2 regions of the Xanthobacter pollutisoli genome follow, and region 2 is predicted to be linked to the other one. Evidence: predicted binding sites of a transcription regulator. Region 2 holds the regulator's gene; the other holds the start of a gene.

Region 1 (5,907 bases), on a different contig from region 2:
GCGATGGCGAGGATGCCGGCGAAGGGGCCGAGGCCCACCACGGTGACGAAGATCAGCGCCCAGATGAGCTTGTCCACGCCGCGCACCGTGTCGAGGAAGCGGCGCACGGCGAAATGGGCGAAGATGTTGGGAATGACGTTCTTGGCCGCGAGAAAGCCGAACGGAAAGGCGACGAGGGCGCCGCCCAGCGTGCCGAGGAAGGCGATGGCCAGCGTCTCGCCCAGGGCATGGATATAGAGTGGCAGCTGGGTGCCCGGGTCCGGCGGCAGCATGAGCACGATGAAGTGGCCGAGCTGCGCCAGCCCCGTGCCGACCCGCGCGAGGCTGATGTCCAGCCGCCAGAGGCCGAAGGCGGCGAGGGCGGCGAGAAATGTGACGAGGAGGAGCGCGCGGACGCGCGCGCCGGCCCCCGGCGTGAGGATCTGCGGATGGGCGCGCGCCAGCCGCTCCCGGTCCTGCGGGGTGAGGGCGATGCGGGCGCGGTTCATCGCTGCTCCTCCCAGCCGAGCAGGCGGTGGCGGACCGCCTCGGTGGCGAGGTCGATCAGCATGACGGTGAGGATGATGAGCACCAGGATGGCCGAGACGTCCGAATAATAGAACTTGCGGATCGCCTCCACGAGGTCTTGCCCGATGCCGCCGGCGCCGACGAAGCCCATGATGGAGGCCTCGCGCACGTTCACCTCGAAGCGCAGCAGGCCGTAGGAGGCGAAGTTGGAGAACACCTGCGGCACCACGGCGAAGCGCACCATCTGCGTCCAGGACGCGCCGGCGGCGGTCGCGCCCTCCACCGGCTTCATGTCGATGTTCTCCACCACCTCGGCGAAGAGCTTGCCCAGCGCCCCCATGGTGTGGATGGCGAGCGCCAGGACCCCCGGCATGGCCCCGAGCCCGAAGGCCACCACGAACAGCAAGGCGAACACCAGCTCCGGCACGGTGCGGCAGAATTCGAGGAAGCGGCGCGCGGTGAGGCGGATGAGGGGATTCTTCACCAAATTGGCGCTGGCGAGGAAGCACAGGATGAAGCCGCCGATGGCGCCGAACAGCGTGCCGAGATAGGCGATGAGCAGCGTATCCAGCAGCAGCTTCAGCCAGTGGTCGAGATTCCAGTACCATTCGGCGAGATCGGCGCCGAGGCTGTCCCAGCGCAGGACCGGCGTGATGCTCCAGAAGTAGTTGGCCAGCCGGTCGGAATTGGCGAAGAGGACGGCGGGCTTCACCTCGCCCATCCAGGCGGCGAGGACGATGCACACCGTCACCACCGCCGCCACGATCAGCGTATGGCGCTGCCGCTCGCGCACCGCCACCTCGTAATGGGCGATCATCGGCGCGAGCTGCTCGTCGGGCAGGCGGGTGACGGCGTGGGTCATTTGGGGCACGGGGCCGAGCCTCGGGTTGGTTCTCCCTCTTGCGGAGGGAGAAGGTTTGTCTTGGTCGTTCACGCGCGGGTCGAACCGGTCCGCGGCGACGAGATGGGCCCTCCGGTCAAGCCGGAGGGCGACGGTTGTGAGCGGGCAGCTGTCCCCTCGCACCGTCGCGGTGCTTCTCCCCGCGGTGCTGCCCGCAGAGCAGTGCGAACCATCCCCCTCCGTCGTGGCGCGGGCAGAGCAGCCCGAACCACCCCACCCCGCCGTCATGCTCCGGCTTGACCGGAGCATCCATGCCCCCGCGAAAGCCGCCGCCCGCGACGCGATGGGCCCTCCGGTCAAGCCGGAGGGCGACGAGGAGATGGCCGAAGCGCCGCGGCCTTGGCTTTGATGCCCGCTCAGGACTTCTTCTTGCGCAGCTCGTCGACGAACTTGTTCAGCTCGATGATCTGCACATAGGCCTCGTTGTCGATGGGCTGCCAGGGCTGCTGCTTGCCTTCGTAGATCTTGTCGAAGGCGGCCTTGTCCTTGGTCTGGATGGAGAAGAACGCGTCGCGGATCTTCGCCTTCAGGTCGGCCGGCAGGTCCGCCAGATAGGCGTAGGGCGAGTTCACGATCTGGTCGGACTTGAAGATGATGCGGAAGTCGTCGTACTTCGCCATCCCCTTGCGCTCCATGCGCTTGAGGTTGGATTCCTGCTCGTCGTTCCACCAGTTGAAGGCGGCGTCGCAGGTGCCCTGCTGGACGGCGATGACCGCGTTCTCGTGCGAGCCGGCATAGACCACCTTGCCGAAGAACTCGTCGGGCTTGAGGCCCATCTTGTTCAGCGAGAAGCGCGGCACGTTGTTGCCGGAGGTGGAGTTGGGATCGACGAGGCAGAGGTTCTTGCCCTTCAGGTCCTCGATGGACTTGTAGGGGCTGTCGGCCTTCACATAGAGCACCGAATGATAGCCCTTGGTGCCGTCGAGGTTCACCTCGATGGCGAAGGCCTCGATCTTGGCGCCGGTCATCAGCGCGCGGGCGAAGGAGGAGGGGCCGTAGGAGGCGATGTGGATGTTGCCGGCGCGCTGGCCCTCGATCACCGCCGCATAGTCGTTGGCGATGCGCAGCGTCACCTTGGTGCCGAGCTGCTTGGAGAGATAGTCCATGAGCGGGCCGAAGCGGTCGGTCACGCCCGAGGCGTTCTCCGCCGGGATGATGGCGAACACCAGCTCGGGATATTTGGCCTTCCAGTCCTGCGCGGCCGCGGCGCCCGCGGAGAAGGTGAGCGCGGCGGCAGCCGCGATCAGGGTACGGCGGTTCAGCATGTCTTGGGCTCCTGTCGGATCGTCTCGAACGCGAACGAACGCAAGCCGCCGGTCCTTGCGGAGCCGGCAGCGTCGGGCGGAGGGCTCAGGCGAGCGCCGCCGCTTCGGGGACGGTGGCGCGCTCCGGCGCCGCCCGTCCGGCGGGCATGTCCATCACCTCGCCGGCTTCCAGGCCGTAGAGCTCGTGGGCCACCTGGTCGGTGAGGGCAGCGGGGGCGCCGTCGAACACCACGCGGCCCTGCGCCATGCCCACGAGGCGGTCGCAATAGGTGCGGGCGAGATCGAGGGAGTGCAGGTTGCACAGCACCGTGATCCCGAAGTGCTTGTTGATGCGCAGGAGCGCGTCCATCACGATCTTGGTGTTGCGCGGATCGAGGGAGGCGATGGGCTCGTCGGCGAGGATGAGCGCCGGCTCCTGGGCGAGCGCGCGGGCGATGGCGACGCGCTGCTGCTGGCCGCCGGAGAGGCTGTCGGCCCGCTGGGCGGCGAGGGAGGCGATGTCGAACTGGTCGAGGGCGGAGAGGGCGACGGCCCGGTCCTCGGCGCTCCAGCTCTTGGTGAGCGCCCGCCATGCGGGCACCGAGGCGAGGCGGCCCATGAGGACATTGGTGAGCACGTCCAGCCGGCCGACCAGGTTGAACTGCTGGAAGATCATCGCCGCCTCGGCGCGCCATTCGCGCAGCGCCCGGCCCTTCAGCGCGGTGACGTCGCGGCCGTGGAAGACGATGCGGCCGGCGGAGGGGTCCTGCAGCCGGTTGATCATGCGCAGGAGGGTGGACTTGCCGGCGCCGGACCGGCCGATCACGCCGATGAATGCGCCTTCCTCGACCTGAAGGTCGACGTTGGACACTGCCTCCTTTTCGCCGAAGCGGCGCGTGAGGCCCTCGATCACCAGCATCCGGCGGCTCCCTGCGGGTCGCCAACCGGATAGCTCCTCTATGCAAAACCCGTATGACGTTCCCGCGAACGCGCACGGGCTCTGGCGCCGGATTGCGCCGCGCGGGACCGTCAACGCTCTGTCATGCGGCGGAACCGGCCAATGTGACGGTAGCGGCGTGGCACGCCGGGCGGGAATTCGGCTGCCTGAAACGGCAGGCGCCGGGGAGGATGACCTCCCCGGCGCCGTTGATCGACTGGACCTCGCTTAGCTTTGTTCTTGGGTCCACGAGCCGGTGGCGGGTCCTGACCTCACACCATGCCGAGCAGCACCGCGCCGACGAAGGCAAAGGCAGCGCACGTCTCGATCACGGTGAGCAGATGGCCGATAGTCACCTTTAGCCTCGCAATGGTCGATCAAGAAGAGAACCTTAACAAACTCTCAGGCTACCGGAAGATGCAAGTTGTGCTGCACCGCCGCTGCAAGGTGTTGCGCTGCAAGACTTTGCGAGGCCGCTTACGCCGCAACCCCGCCCTGCTTCTGCCATCGTGCTGCCGCTGCACCGCACGTTACTATTGTAACGATATATTGTATTTCAGCCGACGATGGCGCTTTCCACCCGGCTCGCCACTTCCAGGGCCTGCCGGTCGCGCCCGAAACGGCCCACCACCTGCACGCCCACGGGCATGCCGTTGGCCGCGGTGAGGCCGGCCACGTTGATGGCGGGGCAGCCCATGAGGGTCCACAGCCGGTTGAAGATGGCCGATCCCGTGGTGGCGAATCCCTCGGGCGCCGGGCCGGGCGCGGAGAAGGTCAGCAGTGCGTCCACTTCGCCGAAGAGGTCGCCGAGCCGCTGGCGCGCCCGCTTGGCGGTGCGGCGGGCCTCGTCATAGACGTCCGGCGTGATGGCCTCGGCGGCGGTCAGGTGCTCGCGCAGCAAGGGCGAGAGCCGGTCGCGGTGATAGGCGAGCTCGTCGGCGAAGGAGAGGGCGGCCTCGAAATCCTGGAGGTTGCCGTGGGCGGCGTCGGCCGCCTCCAGCTCGTCCGGCAGGCGCAGGTCGAACACCCGCGCGCCCGTCGCCTCGGCGGCGCTGGCGGCCGCCTCCAGAGCCGCGTGGGCGTCGGCCCCGGCCTGGTCGGCGCGGCCGGTGCGCACGATGCCGATCCGCGGGCGCTCCGCCAGCGTGTCGCCGATGTCGAGGTCGCGCCCGGTGATGGCGGCGATCATGAAGGCCACGTCGCGTACCCGCGCGCCGAACAGGCCGATGGTGTCGAGGTGCCAGGAATAGGTCTTCATGCCGAGGGTGGGCAGAAGCCGGTAGGTGGGCTTGTAGCCGGTGACGCCGCAGAAGGCCGCGGGGCGGATCACCGATCCGCCGGTCTGGGTGCCCAGCGCCAGCGGCAGCATGCCCGCCGCCACCGCCGCCGCCGAGCCGGCGGAGGAGCCGCCCGGCGAGTGGGACAGCCGGCGGGGATTGCGCGTCTCGCTTGGCTGAAGGAAGGCGAACTCGGTGGTCACGGTCTTGCCCGCGACGATGCCGCCGGCCCGGCGGGTCATGGCCACCACGGGAGAATCGTTGTGCGGCCGCCAGCCGGCATAGATCTCGCTGCCATAGGCGGTGACGAGGTCGCGGGTGTCGAGAATGTCCTTCACCCCCACCGCGAGCCCGGCGAGGGGGCGCGTCGCGAGGGCGGGGTCCAGGCTCTGGGCCAGCGCCGCGTCGAGTCCGAGGGCGGAGAAGGCCCGCACTTCGCCCTCGCAGGCGCCGATGGCGTCGGCCACCTGCTCCATCACGGCGCGCGGGGTGGTGCGTCCGGCGCGGATGTCGGCGGCAAGGTCGCGGGCGAGAAGGAGGCTCATGCGGAAAGGCTCGAACGGAAGAGGAGGGGCCGCCACCATGCGCAACGCCCGGCGGCGAAGCAACGGGGGGCGCTTTTCCAAAGGCGCGCCGCGCCTACTGCGCCGGCAGGATGCGCCGGCCGGCGCGGGCCGCCTCGTCATAGACGCGGGTGTCGCCGGGCCTGAGGGAATAGCAGGTGGAGGCGATCACCGGCCGGCCGGCGGCGAGGAGCTGGCCGACCGTGGCGAAACGGTATCCTTTGGCCCGCAGCGCCGGGATGAGGATCTTCAGCGCCTCGGCCGTGTGCTTGCCGCGGCCGTTGGCGTGCATCAGCACGATGGAGCCGGGGCGGATGGCGCGCAGCATGTCCTCGGCCATGCCCCGGGCGCCGAGGAAGGCGGGGTCGCCGGAATCCACGTCCCACTGGATGGCGAGGTGGCCGGTGTCGTTCACATAGTCGAGCGATTCGGCGCTGCACGAGCCATAGGGAAAGCGGAACAGGGCGAGGGGCGGCGG
Region 2 (5,907 bases):
GCAAGAGCGTGCGCAAGGACGAGGCAGCCGGCAAGGCGACGCTGGTCTCCCGCCTCGGCCTCGACGGCGCCCGCGCCGTGCTGGACCGGCTGGTCGCCGAGGCGGGCGAGGCCCTCGCGCCGTTCGGCGAAAAGGGCGCCGTGCTGGCCGAGGCGGCGCGCTTCGTCGCGGCGCGGCGCAGCTGAGGCGACGGCCTCGCCCGTCCGTGCGCGCCATGCTAGCGTTCCGCCCGTGACCGATCCCGACCGCTCTTCCCTCACGCGCCGCGCCCTCATCGCCCGCGGCGTCGCGATCGCCGCGGCGCCCCTCGCCGGCATGACGCTGGCGACATCCCGCGCGCTCGGCCAGCCGCAGAACGAGGCGGACGTGGTCATCATCGGCGCCGGGGCCGCGGGCATCTCCGCCGCGCGGCGCATCGCCGAGGCGGGCCGCAGCTATATCCTGCTGGAAGCCTCCAACCACGTGGGCGGCCGCACCGTCACCGACACCGCCCAGTTCGGCGTGCCGTTCGATCTCGGCGCGCCGCGCCTGAACATGCCGGCGGCACGCCCCATGGCCGCCTACGGGCGGGCCGAGGGGCTCGACATCTACCGCGCGCCCGACGGCGGCCGGCTCTATCAGGACGGCCGCGAGGCGGGCGATGCCGACTATGAGGACTTCATCGCCACGGTGCGGCGCGGGGAGCGGGCCATCGTGGCGGCGGGCGACGCCGGGCGCGACATGCCCGCCGCCCGTGCCCTGCCCGACCTCGGCGCCTACGGCGCCAGCGCGCGCTTCGTGCTCGGCCCCTTCGCCTGCGCCAAGGAGCTGGACCAGATCTCCACCGTCGACGTCTCGCGTGCCGACGAGCGCGAGGGCGAGGACATCTGCCGGCAGGGCGTGGGCACCCTCGTCTCGCAGCTGGCGCGGCCGCTGACCGTGCGGCTGGAGACCCCGGCCCGGGCGGTGGAGCTCGGCCCGCGTCTCGTCTCGGTGCAGACAAGCCGGGGCACGGTGCTCGGGCGCACCGTCATCATCGCCGTGCCGCCGAGCCTCATGGCGTCGGGCAAGCTGCGCATCCAGCCCGGCCTGCCGCAACGCCAGCGCACGGCGGTGGAGAAGATCACCCTCGGCGCCTTCGACCACATCGGCTTCCGCCTGCCGCGCAATCCCGCCGGGCTCGGCGTGGACGAGCTGATCTATTTCCGCGCCGAGGGGCCGCGCGCCTATGCCCTGCGGGCCCGTATCGGCGGCAGCGACCTCTACAGCCTGGAGGTGGGCGGGGACGTGGCCACCGGCCTCGCCGACAGCCCGCCCGATGCCGCCGCAGCCTTCGTCAAGGCGGCGCTCACGCGCGAGTTCGGCGCCGACACGGCGGCCCGACTTGGCAAGGTGTTCGCCACCCGCTGGAGCAAGGAGCCGTGGGCGCTGGGTGCCTTCTCCTGCGCCCTCCCCGGCTTCGGTAACATGCGCCGCGCCTTCACCGAGACGGTTGCCGGCCGCCTCGTGTTCGCCGGCGAGCACGCCCATGAGACCCTGTGGGGCACGGTGGGCGGCGCCTGGCTCTCGGGCGAGCGGGCGGCCAAGCAGGTTCTGGGACTGATCGGGGTGCGCTCCGGTTGAGGGGGCGGGCGTCTGCGCCCCGACGGAGCACCTGGCGACCCGCGCCACCCTCGCAAGCCGCACGCGCGGGCCGTAGCAGCCCGACGGCCCGCCCTCAATGGGCGCGGGCGAACATCTCGTTGAAGGAATAGCCTGCGCCACGCACGGTGCGGATGGGGTCGGACTGGCGGCCGCGGTTGATGGCCTTGCGCAAGCGGCCCACGTGCACGTCCACGGTGCGCTCGTCGATATAGACGTCCTGGCCCCACACCCCGTCCAGCAGCTGCTCGCGGGAGAAGACGCGGCCGGGAGACTGCATCAGGAATTCCAGCAGGCGGAACTCGGTGGGGCCGAGATGCACCTCGCGGCCGGCGCGGTGCACCCGGTGGGTCTCCCGGTCGAGCTCGATGTCGCCGGCGCGCAAAAGCGTCGCCACGTGCTCGGGCTTGGCCCGGCGCAGCAAGGCGCGCACCCGGGCGAGCAGCTCCGGCACCGAGAAGGGCTTCACCACATAGTCGTCCGCCCCGGTGGCGAGGCCGCGCACCCGCTCGGTCTCCTCGCCGCGCGCGGTGAGCATGATGACGGGCAGGCGCTCGGTTTCGGGCCGGGTGCGCAGGCGCCGGCACAATTCGATGCCGGAGAGGCCGGGCAGCATCCAGTCGAGGATCACGAGATCCGGCACGCTCTCGCGCAGCCGCGTCTCGGCCTCGTCGCCGCGGCCGACGCTCTCCACGCCGTAGCCTTCCGACTCCAGATTGTAACGGAGCAGGAGGGTCAGAGGCTCCTCATCCTCGACGATCAGAATACGCGCCGGCACTGTCATTCATCCGTTCGTTAGACCGGGGCGGCCGGCTGCTGGGCAACCCGCGCCACGCGTCCTCTTGGCAAAATGAGAGGGCGGGCGATCGGACCGAACCCGATCCGGCCGCTCGCGCTCCGTCATGCGCCCGTCCGGGCCTCAGCCCTGGACGGTGCGGCCCGGGAAGGGCAGCGTGGTCTCGCTCGAGGCGTCGGCCTTCGGGCGGGTCTCGGGCAGGTTCTGGCCCGTGACCATGTAGAAGACGATCTCGGCGATGTTGGTCGCGTGGTCGCCGATGCGCTCGATGTTCTTGGCGCAGAACAACAGGTGCGTGCACACCGAGATGTTGCGCGGATCCTCCATCATATAGGTCAGGAGCTCGCGGAACAGGGAGGTGTACATGGTGTCGATGGCGCCGTCGCGGCCCCACACTTCGACCGCCTTGGCTTCGTTGCGGGCGGCGTAGGCGTCGAGCACCTCCTTCAGCTGCTCCAGCACCAGGTCGGAGATGTGCTCCACCCCGCGCACCAGCTTCTGCGGATGATACTCGCCCTCGATGGCGATCACGCGCTTGCCCACGTTCTTGGCGAGGTCGCCGATGCGCTCCAGGTCGTTGGCGACCCGGATGGCGGCGACGATCTCGCGCAGGTCGTTGGCCACCGGCTGGCGCTTGGCGATCACCAGGATGGCGCGGTCCTCGATCTCCCGCTGGGCCTGGTCGACGGTGGCGTCGAGCAGCACGACCTTCTGGGCGATGGCGCCGTCGCGGCGGATCAGCGAGGTGACGGCGTCGGCCACGAGGCGCTCGGCCTGGCCGCCCATCTCCACCACCTTGCGGCCGATTTCCTTCAGCTCGACGTCGAAAGAGGCAACGGTATGCTCCGGCATGGGATCGGTCCTTCCTTGGAGCCCGCCAGCCGGCCCGGGCCAACAGGCCGGCCGGCGGAGGCGTTCGCTCCCTTGGGGTTGAGGGAAGATGCGCCGGCCGGGCGAGCCCGCCGGCGCCTTTCCCGCGTCAGCCGAAGCGGCCGGTGATGTAGTCGCGCGTCTTGATTTCCTTCGGGTTGGTGAAGATCACGTCCGAAGGCGCCACCTCGATCAGCTCGCCCAGGTAGAAGAAGGCGGTGATGTCGGCGCAGCGCGCGGCCTGCTGCATGTTATGGGTCACGATGACGATGGTGAATTCCTGCTTCAGCTCGTCGATCAGGTCCTCGATCTTCGAGGTGGAGATGGGATCGAGGGCCGAGGTAGGCTCGTCCAGCAGGATCACCTCCGGCCGCACCGCGATGGTGCGGGCGATGCACAGGCGCTGCTGCTGGCCGCCGGACATGCCGAGCGCCGAGGTGTGCAGGCGGTCCTTGGTCTCGTCCCAGATGGCGGCCTTGCGCAGGCACCATTCCACCCGCTCGTCCATCTGCGCCTTGTTCAGCCGCTCGTGCAGCTTCACGCCGAACGCGATGTTGTCATAGATCGTCATGGGGAAGGGCGTCGGCTTCTGGAACACCATGCCGATGCGGGTGCGCACGATGGTGGGGTCGAGCTCCTTGCCCACGATGTTCACGCCGTCGAACAGCACCGCGCCCTCGGCCCGCTGGCCGGGGTAGAGGTCGTACATGCGGTTGAACACGCGCAGCAGGGTGGACTTGCCGCAGCCCGACGGGCCGATCATGGCGGTCACGCGCTTCTCGGGAACCTCGAAGTTGATGTTCCGGAGCGCGTGGTTGCTGCCGTAGTAGAACTGCAGGCTCTCCACCTTGATCTTGGCGGGCGCCGGCGGGGCGTCGGGCCGCGCGGCGACGGAGGAGGAGATGTTGAAGGTGGGATCGACGGCTGAAGTCATCTGGTCGGCCTCGCTTCGGAGGAAGGCGGAATGGGTGTGGCGCGGCGGAGCCTAGTGGCCCCGCGCGAGGAACAGGCGGGACGCCACGTTGAGCACGAGCACGCCCACGGTGATGAGGAGCGCGCCGGCCCAGGCGAGGGAGACCCAGTCGTCGAAGGGGCTGCCGGCGAACTGATAGATGGCGATGGGCAGGCTGGCCATGGGCCGCGACAGGTCGGTGGACAGCGCATTGTTGCCCAGCGAGGTGAACAGCAGCGGCGCGGTCTCGCCGGCGGCGCGGGCGATGGCGAGCAGGATGCCGGTGACGATGCCGGCGCGGGCCGCGCGCCAGGTGATGAACATCACCACCTTCCACTGCGGCGCGCCAAGGGCGAAGGCCGCCTCGCGCAGGCCCACCGGCACGAGGTTCAGCATGTCCTCGGTGGTGCGCACCACCACCGGGATCACCAGGATGGCGAGGGCGATGGCGCCGGCCCAGCCGGAGAAGCCGCCGAACGGCACCACCAGCAGCGTGTAGATGAACAGGCCGACGAGGATCGACGGCGCCGACAGGAGGATGTCGTTCACGAAGCGGGCGGCGGCGCCGATCTTCGTGCCCTTGCCGTTCTCGGCGAGGAAGGTGCCGCAGAAGATGCCGATGGGGCCGCCGATGGCCATGGCGATGCCGATCTGGATCAGCGAGCCGACGATGGCGTTGAGCAGGCCACCGCCCTGTCCCGGCGGCTTGGTGACCTCGGTGAAGACGTTGAGGCCGAGCGCGGGCAGCCCGCGCGAGAGCAGGGTCCACAGGATCCAGCCCAGGAGGAAGATGGCGAAGACCGCGAAGGCGGTGGACACCGCCTTGATGGTCGTGTCCTTGGCGCGGCGCGCTGCGAGGGAGGCCATGGTCTGCCTGTGCTCCGGGGTCAGTCGAGCCGCGAGCGCACGAGCGCCCGGGACAGTGCCAGCACGATGAAGGAAATCACGAACAGGATGAAGCCGAGCTGCAGCAGCGAGGTCAGCTTCAGCGACCCGATCGGGGCCTCCGGGAATTCGTTGGCGATGGTGGAGGCGATGGTGGCGCCGGGGGCGAAGAGCGAGGCCGACATGCGCGTCGCGTTGCCGATGACGAAGGTGACGGCCATGGTCTCGCCCAGCGCGCGGCCGAGGCCCAGCATCACCGCGCCCACCATGGCGGTCTTGCCATAGGGGATCGAGACGTTCTTGTAGACCTCGTAGGTGGTCCCGCCGACGCCGTAGGCCGATTCCTTCAGCATGGGCGGCACGCTTTCCAGCGTCTCCACGAACATGGCGGTGATGAAGGGCAGGATCATCACGGCGAGGATCAGGCCGGCGGTGAGCATGCCCGAGCCGAGGGGCGGGCCGGCGAACAGGGCGCCGATGATGGGCACGTTGCCCAGCGTGTCGATGAGCGGGGGCTGCACGTAGGCGGCCATCAGCGGGACGATGACGAAGAAGCCCCACATGCCGTAGATGATGGAGGGCACCGCGGCGAGCAGCTGCACGGCGACGCCGATCGGGCGCTTCAGCGGCTGCGGCGCGATCTCGGTGAGGAAGAAGGCGATGCCGAACGACAGCGGCAGGGCCACCACCACGGCGATCACCGCGGAGAACAGCGTGCCGTAGATCATCACCAGGGCGCCGAAATTCTCGGTCACCGGGTTCCAGGCGGGCGACCAGATGAAGT

What was found. Region 2 encodes PhoB, which activates phosphate uptake and scavenging genes when phosphate is short. Its sites were predicted from a motif close to TGTCATNNANCTGTCAT; they were not measured.
Region 1: a site for PhoB is predicted at 3,680-3,696, ahead of phnC (phosphonate ABC transporter ATP-binding protein). Genes of this name have one in related genera too.

Annotation. Positions count from the first base shown of each region.
Region 1 covers NZ_JBDZDP010000003.1:259,500-265,406, reverse strand. Annotated here, with positions in the region: gene phnE (phosphonate ABC transporter, permease protein PhnE) at 1-488, opposite strand, end outside; gene phnE (phosphonate ABC transporter, permease protein PhnE) at 485-1,369, opposite strand; gene phnD (phosphonate ABC transporter substrate-binding protein) at 1,765-2,673, opposite strand; gene phnC (phosphonate ABC transporter ATP-binding protein) at 2,759-3,571, opposite strand; gene ABLE93_RS09985 (amidase) at 4,146-5,411, opposite strand; gene ABLE93_RS09980 (polysaccharide deacetylase family protein) at 5,506-5,907, opposite strand, start outside.
Region 2 covers NZ_JBDZDP010000007.1:37,321-43,227, forward strand. Annotated here, with positions in the region: gene ABLE93_RS15065 (polyprenyl synthetase family protein) at 1-185, shown strand, start outside; gene ABLE93_RS15070 (flavin monoamine oxidase family protein) at 232-1,602, shown strand; gene phoB (phosphate regulon transcriptional regulator PhoB) at 1,697-2,398, opposite strand; gene phoU (phosphate signaling complex protein PhoU) at 2,540-3,268, opposite strand; gene pstB (phosphate ABC transporter ATP-binding protein PstB) at 3,396-4,220, opposite strand; gene pstA (phosphate ABC transporter permease PstA) at 4,272-5,105, opposite strand; gene pstC (phosphate ABC transporter permease subunit PstC) at 5,126-5,907, opposite strand, start outside.